Chitinophaga caseinilytica: one gene and its partner. The protein of the gene in region 1 interacts with the protein of each later gene in a pairwise test. Links are inferred from orthologs where the notes say so. Each region holds a gene or a part of one and is shown on either strand. Other genes may lie near its edges.

What was found. The genes of interacting proteins can lie anywhere in the genome.
Region 2: the proteins of ligA (region 1) and leuS interact in binary tests that used the Escherichia coli proteins (3 or more experiments, as listed by UniProt). The link is inferred for Chitinophaga caseinilytica from one-to-one orthologs.

Annotation. Positions count from the first base shown.
Region 1 is NZ_CP150096.1:1,556,110-1,559,806, reverse strand. The notes cover bases 197-3,188. They hold ligA (NAD-dependent DNA ligase LigA), read left to right. Parts: upstream 197-643; coding sequence 644-2,734; downstream 2,735-3,188. Other genes in these bases: WJU22_RS06745 (nucleoside deaminase), read left to right, coding at 2,731-3,171; WJU22_RS06755 (amidohydrolase), read right to left, coding at 197-571. Also shown: more of WJU22_RS06755, read right to left, coding at 1-196; WJU22_RS06740 (SPFH domain-containing protein), read right to left, coding at 3,449-3,697. UniProt on the Escherichia coli protein: DNA ligase that catalyzes the formation of phosphodiester linkages between 5'-phosphoryl and 3'-hydroxyl groups in double-stranded DNA using NAD as a coenzyme and as the energy source for the reaction.
Region 2 is NZ_CP150096.1:502,939-507,022, reverse strand. What follows is about bases 294-3,672. They hold leuS (leucine--tRNA ligase), read right to left. Parts: upstream 3,278-3,672; coding sequence 494-3,277; downstream 294-493. Other genes in these bases: WJU22_RS02060 (cell division protein FtsX), read left to right, coding at 3,462-3,672. In the rest of the region: WJU22_RS02070 (S41 family peptidase), read right to left, coding at 1-191; more of WJU22_RS02060, read left to right, coding at 3,673-4,084.

The DNA of each region.
Region 1 (3,697 bases):
TCACTTCCACGGAACCACCGCCGTCGGTAGAAGCGGGCGTGATGCCGGCGAGCTTGATGGCGGCCTGGTTCACCAGCACGGCGTGCCCGTCTACCCGCTCCAGGAACACCGGGCGGTCGGGGAACATGCGGTCGAGGGCCGATTTATCGGGATAAACTTTCACGGGCCAGTCGTTCTGGTCCCATCCCCGGCCGATGATCCAGCCTTTGGGATTTTTGGCGGCGAAGTCGCGCACCCGTGCCAGGGCTTCGTCCCAGCTTTTGGCGCCGGTCAGGTCTACCGTCCGCAGCGCAGATGCGTACCCGAGGAAATGTGCGTGCGCGTCGTTGAACCCGGGAACGATGGTGCCGCCTTTGGCATCCAGCTCTTCTTTCGCGGAAAATCTTGCCATCAATTCCTTTTCCGGCCCTGTGGCCACGATCTTGCCATTGGTAACGGCCATGGCCTGCATCACGCGGAAACCGGTATCCACCGTGTAGATAACGGCGTTGTGGACGAGAAGGTCCGCCGGTTCCTTACTTTTACAGGCAAAAAGGATAAAGGCCAGTGCTACTAGACTGCTGTGTTTCATGGCAAGAATTTATTCGCGCGTGGTAACTAAAGTTTAAATTTACGGCAGACTTTTGATTTATCCAGATACATCATGTACGCGAAAGACATTGAAATAGCCCTCGCCTCGGAAGCGAAGGCACTGCTGTCCGGCAAAACGGGCACTCCCGGAGAACTGGCCGACGCGCTGCGGCAAGTGATCCGCCATAGCGACTGGCGATATTATGTGCAGGACGATCCCGTGTTGAGCGACGAAGAATACGACCGCCTGTTTTCCATGCTGAAAAAGCTGGAAAGTGAAAACCCGGAACTGCAAACCCCGGATTCCCCCACGCAGCGCGTGGCGCAGGGGCTTACGAAGAACTTCCCCACGGTGCAGCACCTCGTGCCCATGCTCAGTTTGGAGAATTCTTACAATGCAGACGACCTGCTGGACTGGGACCGCAAGAACCGCGAAGCTTCCGGGCTGCAGGAGATCGAATATTGCGTGGAACCGAAGTTCGACGGCGCCAGCATTTCCCTCATTTATGAAAACGATCTGCTGGCACGCGGCGCCACGCGGGGCGATGGCGTGCAGGGCGACGAAATTACGGTCAACATCCGCCAGATCCGTTCCATCCCGCTTTCCGCCAACTTTTCGCGATTCGGCATCCAGCAGATAGAACTGCGGGGCGAAGTGCTCATCAATAAAAAGACATTCACGCGGCTGAACGAACAACGTGCCGCAGACAACCTCCCGCCGCTGGCCAACCCGCGCAACGCCGCATCCGGCTCCCTGCGCATCGTGGACCCCAATGAAGTGGCGAAACGCGGGCTGGAAGCGTTCCTCTATCACATGAGCTTCCATACGATGCAGGACGGGATAGAAGAACCGCCCGCCATCCAGACCCACAGCAATACCCTCGATATGCTCTGGCAGCTGGGCTTCCGCAGCCCGGCGAAGGAAATGAAAACCGTGAAAGGGATAGATGCCGTGATCGCGTATTGCGCCGAATTCGAAGCGCACCGCGATGATTTGCCTTACGAGATCGACGGGATGGTGATCAAGGTGAATGATTACCAGTTGCAGGACAAACTGGGCATGACCACGCACCATCCACGCTGGGCCATGGCGTATAAATTCAAGGCGCGGCAGGCAACGAGCATCCTGCGGGACGTGGAGTTCCAGGTGGGCAGAACCGGCTCCATCACGCCCGTGGCCAAGATCGACCCCGTGCCTATCGGTGGCGTAACCGTGGCTTCCGTGAGCCTTTTCAACGAAGACGTCATCCGCGAAAAAGACCTTAAGATCGGTGACCGCGTGCTGGTGGAAAGAGCCGGCGACGTGATCCCGTACATCGTGAAATCCGTAGCCGACCTGCGCGACGGCACCGAAACCGATATCGTGTTCCCCAAGGAATGCCCGGTGTGCCACGATCCGCTGTTCAAGCCGGAAGGCGAAAGCGTGTGGCGCTGCGTGAACATCAATTGCGAAGCGCAGGTGGTGGAACGGATGATCCATTTCGTGAGTAAAGACGCGATGGACATCCGCAGCCTCGGCGAAAGCAACGTGCGCAAGTTTTATGGCCTTGGCCTGCTCAAAGACGTGCCCGGCATTTACGCCCTCGATTTCGACGCCATCGGCAAGCTGGAGGGCTTCGGGCCGAAGTCTATCTCCAACCTGCAAACGGCCATCGAAGCCTCGCGGGCGCAGCCGCTGCACCGCCTGATCTTCGGGCTGGGGATCCGGTACGTCGGCGAAACCACGGCCAAAACCCTCGCCAACGCGGTGTCTCACCTGCTCGACCTCGCATCGTATACCGAAGAGCAGCTCCTGGCGCTGGAAGATATCGGGCCGAAAGTGGCCGGCAGCGTTCGACAGTTTTTCCTCAACGAGGATAATATCCATATGCTGGAGAAACTCGGGTCGCTCGGCCTGAACCTCGCCAGCAGTAAGGGTTCGCGCTCTGAGGAAGGCACCCTCAGCGGACAAACCTTCCTCTTTACCGGCACGCTGCACAAACTGAAGCGCAGCGATGCGGAAGCCATGGTGGAAGCCCAGGGCGGGAAGATCCTCAGCGGCGTGAGCAGCAAGCTCAATTACCTCATCGTGGGCGATGACGCCGGCAGCAAACTGGAAAAAGCGAAAAAGATCAATACCGTCAAAATCCTGACGGAAGATGAATTCATAAATATGGTACAATGACGGACGAGCATTTCATGCGCCAGGCCCTGAAAGAAGCGCGCCTGGCCGAAGAGAAGGGAGAAGTGCCGATTGGCGCGGTGGTGGTGATGAACGGGCAGGTGATCGGCCGGGGGCATAACCAGGTGGAGATGCTGACCGATTGTACGGCGCATGCGGAAATGATCGCGCTGACGTCGGCCTTCAATTATCTCGGCGCCAAATACCTCATGGAAGCCACGCTCTACGTGACGTTGGAACCTTGCGTAATGTGCGCCGGCGCCCTGTATTGGAGCAAGATCGGGCGCATCGTGTACGCGGCGCCGGATGAAAAGAACGGCTATCGCCGGGTGACGGACGGCAAATCGCCCTTTCATCCGAAAACGAAAGTGGAAACGGGTTTGCTGGGGGAAGAGAGTTTACGAATGGTGAAGGATTTCTTCCAGAAACGCAGAAAATAAGTAACGGCGGCCTTTGCGGGCCGCCGTTTTTTCATCATCAAAGGCGCGCCGGACCATCGCCTGCGCACTTTCCTGGCGCGGAACTTGCCTTCCGCGTTTTTCGTTTATGGGTCCCGGTTGTAATTCCGGGATGGAAATTATGCCTGTAAAGGCGGGAATTCAACGGAAAACCGGTGAAATACAGGAACGGGAAGCCGGAATGGCGGAGCGGCGGGATGTAGTGAAAAAGCGAAAGCGGCCCGTCGGGGGCCGCTTTCGCGCTATAAAAAATGTGTCGTTATTTCTTGAACTGCATGTTTTCGGGGCCCATCATCTGGTTGAGGCCCATAAGCTGCTTCATGGTTTTTTCCATGCCTTCGGAGGAGCCGTCGAGGAAGATGACGTTGCCTTTGCCGTTTTCGGCGAAGTTCTTGATGCCTTCTACCCACATGGAGAACAGGATCACGGAGGTGTCCATGTTGGCCTGTTGCATTTCGCGGGCGGCGAGGCTCATACCCTTGGCCACTTCTTCCCGGAAGAGGGCCAC
Region 2 (4,084 bases), 1.1 Mb from region 1 along the record:
TGCATGGCGGTGAGGCGGGTGGCTTGTGGATTGCGGAGGTCCGCTTTCCAGAGGTCGCCTTCGAAACTGAATATAACCGTTTGTCCGTCCGGGGTAAGGGTGGGAGAGGTGGTGAAATAAGTGTCCGACTGTTGGGCTACGGCCGGCAGGGATAATGCTACCGCCAGGATACCCGTGTAGATTGGTCTCATAATAACAGGGGAATTTAAGGATAGAAAGATAATGAGGATTCCCTGTACCCGGAAACCATTTATCACGTCAGGAGGCGGTTTCGGAACATTTTTCGCGGGATTTGTGTCCCTGGGGCGCTTTGGGGGGATGAAGCTACTGGTTTTCCGGGAGCCTGCCGGGCAGGTAAAGGTTAATTGTTCCTGAAAGCTTTTCTAAATAGACCAATCCGATAACCGGAATTATTGTTTTTTGCGGCAAGCGTTACCCACTTAAAAAAAAGCCGGCCCTCACAGGCCGGCTCTTCAGTATCGAAAAATGGTTTTTACACCACCACGTTGATCATTTTACCTTTCACGAAGATGATCTTCTTCGGCGTTTTCCCTTCCAGCCACTTCTGCACCACTTCATTCCCCAGCGCGATCTGCTCAGCTTCCGCCTGCTCCACGTCCAGGGAAATATTGATGGTCGTACGAAGTTTACCGTTCACGGAAACGGGATATTCCTTCGTGGATTCCGCCACGTATTTCGCTTCGAACACCGGGAACGCCGCATCCAGAATGGAACCGCTGTTGCCGATGGCTGCCCACAGCTCTTCGCTCATATGCGGCGCATACGGCGTGAGCAATACCAGCAACTGTTCCAGCACGGCTTTCTTGTGGCATTTCTGGTCGGTCAGTTCGTTGGCGCACACCATGAACGCGCTCACCGCGGTGTTGAACGAAAGGCGCTCGCTGTCTTCATCGATCTTGCGGATCGCCTTGTGCAGCGATTTCATCTCTTCCGCCGTAGGCGCTTCATCTTTCACCACGAGGCCCTTGTTCTCATCGTAAAACAGGCGCCATACTTTCTTCAGGAACCGGTGAACGCCTTCAATGCCCTTGGTTTCCCAGGGTTTGCTCTGCTCGATCGGCCCGAGGAACATTTCGTACATCCGGAACGTATCGGCACCGAATTTCTCCACCACCATATCCGGGTTCACGGTATTGAAAAGGCGCTTGCTCATTTTTTCGAGCTGCGTTCCGCAAATATATTTACCGTTCTCAAGGATGAACTGCGCATTGGCATAGTCGGTACGCCATTGCCGGAAAGCCTCGGTATCCAGCTCCACCCCATCCACGATATTCACATCCACATGAAGCTCGTCGGTCTCGTACTGGTCGCGCAGGCCGGCAGACACGAACTGGTTCGTTCCCCGCACACGGTACACCAGGCGCGAGCTTCCGCCGATCATCCCCTGGTTCACCAGTTTCTTGTAAGGCTCGTCGAAACCGATGAGCCCCAGGTCGAACAGGACTTTCGTCCACAAACGGCTGTACAGCAAATGGCCCACCGCATGTTCGGTGCCGCCGATGTACAGGTCTACCTGTCCCCAGTAATCAGACACCTTCCTGTCGCAGAAAGTTTCCGCGTTGTTCGGGTCCATATACCGGAGGAAATACCAGCTGGATCCGGCGTAACCGGGCATGGTATTGGTTTCGCGCTTCAGGGAGGTGCCCGGTTCGGAAGGCAGGTTCACCCATTCGGTCACGTTCGCGAGCGGCCCTTCGCCCTCTTCGCCCGGACGGTAATTCTCCACGTGCGGCAGTTCCAGCGGCAACTCGGAAACATCCAGCGCTTCGGGAACGCCGTTACGGAAAACGATGGGGAAAGGTTCGCCCCAGTATCGCTGGCGGCTGAATCCCGCGTCGCGCATTTTGTAGTTGATCTGACGCTTGCCGATGCCCAGCTGCTCGATCTTTTCGGCTACGATGTCCATCGCTTCACGCATGGGCTTGCCGTTGAGGAAGCCGCTGTTCTGGAGGATGGCGTCTTTGGTGGCATTGGCTTCTTCGCCGTTGAAGGCGTCGCCGATGATATTGGTGATCGGGATGTTGAAATGACGGGCGAAGCCGAAATCGCGCGCGTCGCCGCAGGGCACCGCCATGATGGCGCCGGTGCCGTATCCCGCCAGTACGTATTCGGAAATCCAGATGGGAATTTGACGGCCGTCGAAAGGATTCACGGCGTAGGCGCCGGTGAAGCATCCGGTGATTTGTTTCACTTCGGCCATGCGCTCGCGTTCGGAACGGCTCTGCACATACTCGCGGTAATCGCTCACCGCCTGGCTTTGCGCATCGGTCGTGATAGCGTCCACGAGCTCGTGCTCGGGGGCAACCACCATGAAGTCGACGCCGAAAATGGTGTCTGGACGGGTGGTGTAGACCACGATGTTCTCGAGGCTGCCGGCCACGTTGAATTTGATCTCGGCGCCCTGGCTTTTCCCGATCCAGTTGCGCTGCATGTCTTTCATGGCGTCGCTGAACTGGACCGTTTCGAGCCCTTCGAGAAGGCGGTCCGCATATTCGGTGATGCGCAGGAACCACTGGCGCATTTTCTTTTTGATGACGGGATGGCCGCCGCGTTCGCTCACGCCGTTGATCACCTCGTCGTTGGCGAGCACGGTGCCGAGCACCGGGCACCAGTTCACTTCGGCGTAGGCGAGATAGGCGAGGCGGTATTCCATGAGGGCCTGCTGCTGCTCTTCGTAAGTCCAGTTGTTCCAGGTGTCGGCGCTGAAGCGGAGGCTGCGGTCGCCGGGGCATTCCTGGTGGATATTGCCTTCCTGCTCGAAAATGCGGATGAGCGTTTCGATGTTTTCTGCTTTGGCGGCATGGCGGTTATACCAGCTGCCGTAAAGCTGCAGGAAAATATGTTGCGTCCATTTGTAATACGACGGGTCGCTGGTGTTGATCTCGCGCTCCCAGTCGAAGCTGAACCCGATATTGTCGAGCTGCTGGCGGAAGGTGCGGATATTGGCTTCGGTGGTCACGGCGGGGTGCTGGCCGGTTTCGATGGCGTATTGCTCCGCGGGGAGGCCGAACGCGTCGTACCCCATGGGGTGCAGCACATTAAAGCCTTTCAGCCGTTTGTAACGGGCATAGATATCTGACGCGATGAAACCCAGCGGGTGCCCAACGTGCAGCCCGGCCCCGGAAGGGTAGGGGAACATGTCCAGCACGTAACATTTGGGTTTGGTGCTGTTGTTGCTGACCTTGTAGGCGCCGGTTTTCACCCAATGGTCCTGCCATTTCCGCTCAAGTTGCCTGAAATTGTACTCCATAATCATCTAAAGCCCGGTATTGCCGGGCGCTTTATTGTAAATTACTTATTCACAAAAGATTTTCCAACCGGGCATTTTACCATATAATAAAAATTGTTAAAATACCGTTTGGGATGGCAAAAGTAAACATAAGTCCCAATTTTTATTATTTTCGCTCCTAAACTATAGACGAATGGCTCAACCCGGGAAAATGTCAGCAAAGAAATCGAAGCCGTCTTATATATATTCGATCATCGGGGTGACCCTGGTGCTCATCCTGCTGGGTGTGCTCGGTCTCTTTATGATCAATGCCAAGAATCTCAGCGAGTATTACAAAGAAAATATCGAGCTGCAGGTGATCCTGCGCGATAATGTGAAGGAAGACCAGGCCATCGCCCTGCGCGATTCCCTGGCGGTAATGCCGTTTGTGAAAAAAGCGCAATATGTATCGAAAGACATGGCGGCCGAGAAGTTCAAACGCGAGAATCCGGAAGAGAATTTCGCCGTATTGGGCTTCAACCCCCTGTACGCGAGCGTCGATATCAGCCTGCACGCCCGGTATGTGCAGCCAGACAGCCTGAAGGTGATCGAGCAGCAGATCCAGAGCCGCGCCAACGTCCGCGAGCTGTATTATCAGAAATCGCTCGTATCGGAAGTGCTGGAAATCGCAAAGAAAATCGGGATCGTACTGCTGGTGATCAGCGCACTGATGTGCATCGTGGTACTGTTCCTCATCGATAACACCATCCGCCTCGCCATGTACAGCAACCGTTTCCTCATCAAAACGATGCAGATGGTAGGGGCCACCCGGTGGTTCATCGCCAAACCGTTCGA